Linked DNA regions of Lichenicola cladoniae. Each later gene encodes a partner of the first gene's protein in a complex. Links are inferred from orthologs where the notes say so. Each region holds a gene or a part of one and is shown on either strand. Other genes may lie near its edges.

Evidence for each region.
Region 2: the proteins of HN018_RS06370 (region 1) and tldD are in contact, whole or in part, in a solved structure (PDB 5NJ9), measured with the Escherichia coli proteins. The link is inferred for Lichenicola cladoniae from one-to-one orthologs.

What each region holds. Positions count from the first base shown.
Region 1 is NZ_CP053708.1:1,387,133-1,390,942, forward strand. What follows is about bases 501-3,499. They hold HN018_RS06370 (TldD/PmbA family protein), read right to left. Parts: upstream 2,677-3,499; coding sequence 1,324-2,676; downstream 501-1,323. Other genes in these bases: HN018_RS29065 (Tim44 domain-containing protein), read right to left, coding at 501-1,282; HN018_RS06375 (M16 family metallopeptidase), read right to left, coding at 2,673-3,499. Outside these bases: cyoE (heme o synthase), read left to right, coding at 1-53; HN018_RS06360 (hypothetical protein), read left to right, coding at 46-264; more of HN018_RS29065, read right to left, coding at 290-500; more of HN018_RS06375, read right to left, coding at 3,500-3,810.
Region 2 is NZ_CP053708.1:3,265,501-3,269,311, reverse strand. Bases 485-3,484 are described here. They hold tldD (metalloprotease TldD), read right to left. Parts: upstream 2,705-3,484; coding sequence 1,265-2,704; downstream 485-1,264. Other genes in these bases: HN018_RS14850 (COX15/CtaA family protein), read right to left, coding at 2,701-3,484; HN018_RS14860 (multidrug effflux MFS transporter), read right to left, coding at 485-1,180. Also shown: more of HN018_RS14860, read right to left, coding at 1-484; more of HN018_RS14850, read right to left, coding at 3,485-3,720. UniProt on the Escherichia coli protein: Metalloprotease involved in CcdA degradation. Suppresses the inhibitory activity of the carbon storage regulator (CsrA).

The sequences.
Region 1 (3,810 bases):
TCTACCTGATGGTCCTGTTCATGGCCGTCTGCGCGGATCGCCTGGTTGGCTGAGCAGAAGCGCCCCGCCTCCGCCTACCGGATGGATCCTGCGACCGAGGCGGCGCGTCGCCGTGCGGGCCGCAACCGCATGCTCCTGGTCGTCGTGCTGTTGTTCGCGCTGCTGCTCTATGGGCTCGCCATGGTGAAGATCACGAGCCACGGCCCGGCCGGCGCCGGCACCGGTCTGCACTCCGATCCAGCCACCCGGCAGGAAGCCAGGTAGCCGGGTCGAAGGGCAAAGAGGGGTCTCAGCGACCCTGCTGGATCGCCGACAGCAACCAGCTGCCGCCGCGGGCCCGGACGAAGGTCCAGAGCTCGGTCACGTTCTGGCGCTCGTTCGGACTGCCGTCGACGACGCGGCCGGTCAGGTCCGTGGTCACGTCGATCAGCGAGTAGCGCATCGCCACCGTCGCGAACTCGCGTCCGCCTTCGTTCCACGCTTCCGACAGGTCGCCCTGCTCCATGCGCACGTCGCTGACCACGTTGCGCAGGTTGCGGCTGGTCAGGTCGCCGAGCTGCTCGGAGAAGTAGCTGACCATCTCCGGCGTCGCGAAGCGCGACAGGCTGTGCAGGTCCTGCATCGACCAGGCCTGCTGGACGTCGAGCAGCCCCTGTTCGAACTGCTGGTAGTCGGCCGGGGTGATCGTCAGGCTGGCGCCTGCGCCGCCTGCCTGCCCGTAGTTCGACGCCATGCCGCCATTGTTCGCGTATCCGGCCTGGTTCATCGCCATGCCGCGATTGCGGGCGAACCGGCGATACAGCCAGCGCACGATGAAGGCGATGATGGCGAGCTGGATCAGCAGCCCGATGATGCTGCCGCCGCCGAACCCGCCGCCGTAGCCGCCACCGAACATGCCGTGGCCGAACAGCAGGCCGCCGAGCCCGAACCCGACCAGCCCGCCCATGAGCCCGCCCATCAACGGATGCGAACGGCCACCCATGCCGCCGATCATGCCCCCCGACTGGCCGTAGCCCGGCTGGCCGAAGTTGGAGCGGGGGGTCATGCTGCGGTCGAACGAGGAGGCGCCGCCTGGATTGCTGCGTGTCATCGGCGGCGCCATGTAGGTGCGGCTGCCCCGGCTTCCCATCGACATGCCGCCGCCCGGACGCGCCTCCGCCGCGACCGGGACCAGCATCGTGGCCAGCACGGGGGCGATCGCGGGCGTGGCCGCGAGCAGCAACGCGAGGGACGCCGCCGCGGCGCGAGGGCCGGACCGTTGCGGCAGCTTGGTGGTTGTCATGGTGTCCTGTCCTGGTGTTGGGCTGAAGGCGTCCGGATGGGTCAGGCGCCGGCAATCATCATATGGTCAATGCGGATCGTCGGTGCATCGGTCCCGCGTCGGAACGAAAGATCGTTGGCCGGCTGCAGGCGCCCGAACATCTCGATCAGGTTGCCGGCCACCGTCAGTTCGGCGATCGGCTCGGCCAGGGCGCCGTTGCGGATCATGAACCCGGCCGCGCCGCGGCTGTAGTCACCGGTCAGCCCGTTGATCGCCGATCCCATCATCTCGGTGACATAGATGCCCTCCACGATGTCGGCCATCAGCTGGCTCGGACTGACGATGCCTCCGGTCAGGCACAGGTTGCTGGTGGAGGGCGACGGCGGTGACGACGTGCCGCGCGAGGCGTGGCCGGTGCTTGCCAGCCCGAGCTGCCGTGCACTGCGCCCGTCCAGCACCCAGCTATGGAGGTCGCCGTCCTCGACCAGGACGAGCGGTGCGGTGGGCACGCCCTCGCCGTCGAACGGCTTGGACCGCAGGCCGCGCCGGCGGGTCGGGTCGTCGACGACGCCGATGCCGGACGGCAGGATGCGCGTGCCCATGCGCTCCTTCAGGAACGAGGTGCCGCGTGCGACCGACGCCCCGTTGATGGCACCGGCGAGATGGCCCAGCAGGCTGTTGGAGACCCGCGGATCATAGACCACCGGCATGTGGCCGGTGCGCGGCTTGACCGGGTTCAGCCGCGCCACCGCCTGTTCGCCGGCATGGCGGCCGATCCGGGCGGGGTCGTCGAGGTCGGCGAGATGCACCACCGAATGATAGTCGTAGTCCCGCTGCATCGCGGTTCCGCTGCCGGCCAGCACGCTCGCGGACACCGAGTGGCTGGTGCGGGCATAGCGTCCCGAGAAGCCGGCCGACGTCACCAGCGCGATCTCGCTCCGGCCGAAACCGGCGGAGCCGCCCTGGCTGTTGGTCACGCCATCGATGGCGAGCGCAGCCGCCTCGGCCTGTCGTGCGCGCTCCGTCAGCGCCTCTATGCCCGGCTCGGCGGTATCGGCGAGATCAAGCCCGTCGCCATCGATGAAGTCCGGCGCCGACCGCTCGCAGAGACCGGCAAACCGGTCTTCCGGAACCACGCGCGCCATCGCCAGCGCCTGCTCGACCAGGCGCCCGAAGCCGTTCGGCTCGGCGCTGGTGGCGGAGACCATGGCGCTTCTCGTACCGGCGAACACGCGCAGCCCGACATCGTTATGCTCGGAGCGCTCCAGCTCCTCCTTGCGGCCCTGGCGGACCTGCACGCCGACCGACGTGCCGGACACCAGGATCGCGTCGGCGGCATCGGCGCCGGCGCGGCGCGCGTGTGCCACCAGCTCCTGCAGCAGCGCCACTGGATCGGTCATGGCGTGCGAGCTCATGCCGCCAGCCTGTCCGCGACCTCGCCGAGGCGCGGGATGTTGGAGAGCGGCCCGAGTGCGGTCAGCGTCGGGCTGCCGCGGAACACGCGGGCGGCGGCGCGGCGCACATCGTCCAGGGTGACAGCGTTGATCTTCGCGACCGTCTCCTGGGTCGGGATGATGCGGCCGAACACCTGCAGCTGGCGGGCAAGCTGCTCGCAGCGGCTGCCGGTGCTTTCCAGCGACATCAGCAGGCTCGACTTGAGCTGCGCGCGGGCGCGGTCGAGCTCGTCCTGGCGGATGACGTCGGAGCCGGTGGTGAGCTGCACCTTGCGCAGTTCCTCGAGCGTGACCGGGACCAGTTCCTTGGCCTCGTCCTCGCCGGTGCCGGCATAGATGCCGAACAGCCCGCCATCCAGGAACGGCGCGTTGAACGAGTAGATCGAATAGACCAGCCCGCGCTTCTCGCGGATCTCCTGGAACAGGCGCGACGACATGCCGCCGCCGAGCAGGGTCGAGAGCAGCAGCACGCCGTAATAGTCACGGTCGCCGTAGCCCACGGACGGGAAGCCGAGCACGACATGGACCTGGTCGAGCTCCTTCTCCTTTCGGAACTCGCCGCCCTGGTAGCGCCCGGCCTCGGGCTTCTCCAGCGCCGCACTCGGCAGGTCGGCAAAATGCTGCTTGGCGAGGTCGACCACCTGCTCGTGATGCAGGTTGCCGGCGGCGGCGATCACCACGTTGCCGGTGGTGTAGTGGGCCCGCATGTAGTCGGTCAGGGTGTCGCGCTTCATGCCCCGGATCAGGCTGTCGGTGCCCAGTGTCGGCCGGCCCATCGGCTGGCTCGGAAACGCGGTCTCCTGGAAATGGTCGAAGATGATGTCGTCCGGCGTGTCGTTGGCCTGGCCGATCTCCTGCAGGATCACGCCCCGCTCGCGCTCCAGCTCCTCGGCTGCGAAGCTGCTGTGGGTCAGGATGTCGCCGATGATGTCCGCGCCGAGGGCAAGATCCTCCTTCAGCAGCTTGACGTAGTAGGCGGTCTGCTCGCGCGCCGTGTAGGCGTTGATGTGGCCGCCGACATTCTCGACCTCCTCGGCGATGAGCGCTGCCGAGCGGCGCTCGGTCCCCTTGAACGCCATGTGCTCGAGGAAATGC
Region 2 (3,811 bases), 1.9 Mb from region 1 along the record:
GCGGTTCCGGGTGGCGTGCCCGATGGGCGATGTTGGCGCCGAGCACGCCGACTAGGATCACCAGCGCCATCGGCACCATGCTGATGTTGGAAAATATGCCCATCACCACGCCGGCAAGCGCACCGAACGAGAATTGTAGCGTCCCCAGCAGGGCCGATGCGCTGCCGGCATGGCGCGCGTGCGCCGTCAGCGCGAGCACGACCGCATTGGGAGTAAGGAAGCCGAGCGAGGCCATCACCCACATGATCGGGAACGCCGCGGCGATTATGGTACCGTGCGGGCCGGCGAGCCCGGTCAGGACCATGAGGGTCAGCAGGATCGCGGCGCCGGTCATGGACGCGATGCCGTATCCGAGCATTCGCTCGACCCCGACACGGCCGACGATCCGGGCATTCACCTGCGTGCCGAGTATGTAGAAGAAGGCGTTTATCCCGAACATCAGCCCGAAGCCGGTCGGGGTGAAGTGCAGGATCTCCTCGAACACGATCGGCGTGCCGGACAGATAGGCGAACACCACGAAGCTCGAGAAGCCGCAGATGCAGGTGTTGGTGAGGAACACCCGTTCGTTGAAGATCGAGATATAGCGGCCGAGCACCTCGACCGGCGCAAGATGCAGCCTCATCGAGCGGGGCAGGGTGTCGGGCAGGGTCAGATAGACGATCGTCAGCGACACCAGGCCGTAGAAGGTGGCGATCCAGAAGATCCAGCGCCAGCTGGCGATCGTCAACACCAGCGCGCCGAGCGAAGGCGCCAGCACCGGCACCACGCCGAGCACCAGGGTCAGCTGCGACATCAGCTTGGCACCCTGGGTGCCGGTCGCGACGTCGCGGACGATGGCGCGCGGGATGACCATGCCGGCCGAGCCACCGAGCGCGGCCAGGAAGCGGCAGGCGCTGAAGCTCCAGAGGTCGTGGCTGACAGCACATCCGATCGAGCCGATCGAGTAGATCGCCAGCCCGACCAGCAGCGGCAGCTTACGGCCCCAGCGATCGGATGCCGGCCCCTGGGTGAACTGCCCGACTGCAAGGCCGACGAACCATGCCGCCAGCGTGATCTGCGCCGAGCCGCTGCCCGAGCCCAGCGACCGCTCCAGGGTCGGGAAGGCAGGCAAGTACATGTCGGTCGATAGCGGGCCGACCGCACTCAGCGACCCCAACAGGATGATGAGCCAGACGGGCATCTGCCCGTCCTGGAATATTCTGCGGACTGGTCGGTCCGTGGTGATCGGCTGGCTCGTTGGGATCATTGTAACGGGCCGGCTCACCTAGCCGCCGGTGCCGCCGACCGTCAGGCCCATCATCTTCAAAGTCGGCTGGCCGACGCCGACGGGCACGCCCTGGCCGTTCTTGCCACAGGTGCCGATACCCGGATCGAGCGCCATGTCGTTGCCGATCATACTGACCTTGGTCATCGCATCCGGACCATTGCCGATCAGGGTCGCGCCACGCACCGGGGCGGTGATGCGGCCATCTTCGATCAAGTAGGCCTCGCTGGCGGCGAAAACGAACTTGCCGGACGTGATGTCGACCGAGCCGCCGCCGAAATTGACCGCGTACAGGCCCTTCTTGACCGAGCGGATCATCTCGTCCGGGCTGTGGCTGCCGTTCAGCATGACGGTGTTGGTCATGCGCGGCATCGGCATGTGCGCATAGGATTGTCGGCGGCCGTTTCCGGTTGGCGCCACCTTCATCAGGCGCGCGTTCATGCGGTCCTGGATGTAGCCGGTGAGGATGCCGTCCTCGATCATCACGGTGCGGCTGGCCGGGGTGCCTTCATCGTCGACGGTCAGGCTGCCGCGACGATCGGGCAGGGTTCCGTCATCGACGATGGTGACGCCCCTGGATGCCACCTGCTTGCCGACCAGCCCGGAGAAAGCGGAGGTTCCCTTGCGGTTGAAGTCGCCTTCGAGGCCATGCCCCACCGCCTCGTGCAGCAGGATCCCGGGCCAGCCATTGCCGAGCACGACCTCCATTTCGCCCGCGGGCGCGGGACGGCTGTCCAGGTTGACCAGCGCCTGGCGCAGCGCCTCGTCGGCGGCGTGTTTCCAGGTGGTCTCGTTCAGCACCCGTTCGTAGGCGAACCGGCCGCCGGTGCCGTAGCTGCCGCTTTCGCGACGGCCATCCTTTTCCATCACCACCGAAACGTTGAGCCGCACCAGCGGACGGATGTCGGCGACCCGGTTGCCGTCGGCGCGCAGGATCTGCACGGCCTGCCACTCGGCGGCCAACGAGGCCATCACCTGGACCACGCGGCTGTCGCGACCCCGTGCATAGGCGTCGATCTCGGACAGCAACGCGGCCCGCACGGCGAACTCTGCCTCCCGGAGCGGATTGGCGTCGCCGTAGAGATGCGCGTTGGTCGCCCGGGGGGTGTCCGCGACGATGCCGCTGCGGCCGGCACGAACCTGGCCGACGGTGGTCGCGGCGCGGGCAAGTGCACTCTCGCTGAGTTCGTCGGAATGGGCATAGCCGGCCTCGTCGCCGAGCACCGCGCGCAGGCCGAACCCGCTCGAGGTGTCGAAGCTGGCCGAGCGGATCACGCCCTCTTCCAGGCTGATGAATTCGCTCTCGCGGTATTCGAGGAAAAGCTCGCCGTCGTCGGTACCGGCGAGTGCCGTTCCCAGGATGCGTTCGGCGTCGGTGCGATCCAGGGTCGAGCCAGGGCGGCCGAAGAAAAGCTGGTCGGTGGTGGCGAGGGCGCTCATGGACGATCCGATCGTGACAGGCGGCCGATCGGGCCGCCGACACCGCGCAGGCGGTGCAGGGTAAACAGCGTGACGCTCAACAGGATGGCGGCGAATGTCTGGTGCAGGGTGCCGGCCCAGGCAGGCACCACAAGAAGCAATGTGGTGATGCCGAGCGCGTATTGTGCAAGCACCGCCCAGCCTAGCAGCATCAACGCATCATGGGCATTTTTCGTCAGGCTCGACCGCAGCCCGACCACCAGCGCGCCACCGATGGTCAGGGCCGTCAGGGTGGCGAGGGCCCGATGGTCGAACTGCACCGCGCCGAGGTTCTGAAACCAGTTGCGCCAGAACGGGTGGAGCGATCCGTAGTGCGGCGGCAGCAGGTGGCCATCCATGGTCGGGAAGCTGTTGTAGACGAAGCCCGCATGGGTCCCGGCGGTGAAGCCCCCGGCCACGACGGTGACCGCAAGCACGCAGGCCGCAACGGCCACCAACCGGCGGGTCCAGACGGCACCATCGGAGCCGGCGATCGGCTCGGGGACCGGTCGCCTGACCGAGAAGGCGGTCCACAGGATCGCGGCGTAGAGGGCGAAGGCGAAGCTCAGATGCAGAACCAGCTTGGCCGGGGCGACCGCGACGCTGTCGGGATCGAAACCGGACGCCACCATGAACCAGCCGATTGCGCCCTGCAGCCCCCCGAGCACGAAGAACAGCAGCAGCCGGGCGATCATCCGCCAGCCGATCGCGCCGGTAGCCGCGAAGAACACCAGCGGCACAAACAGCACGAGGCCGATCATCCGGCCCCAGAAGCGGTGGATCCACTCGAGCCAGAAGATGTGCTGGAAGCCGGCGAGCCCGAAGCCCTGGTGCTCGAGCCGGTATTGCGGGATCTGCTGGTAGAGCGCGAACAGATGCGCCCATTGCGCATGGGTCAGCGGAGGCACGATGCCGGAGAGCGGCTTCCATTCCATGATGGAAAGGCCCGACCCGGTCAGGCGCGTGGCACCACCGAGGGCGATCATGCCGAGCAGCATGAAGCAGATCGCGAACAGCCAGCTGGACACCCTGCGATCGTTACGGGCGGTGGTGGCTGGACCGGCATCGTATTGTGCGCGAAAGCGCGTA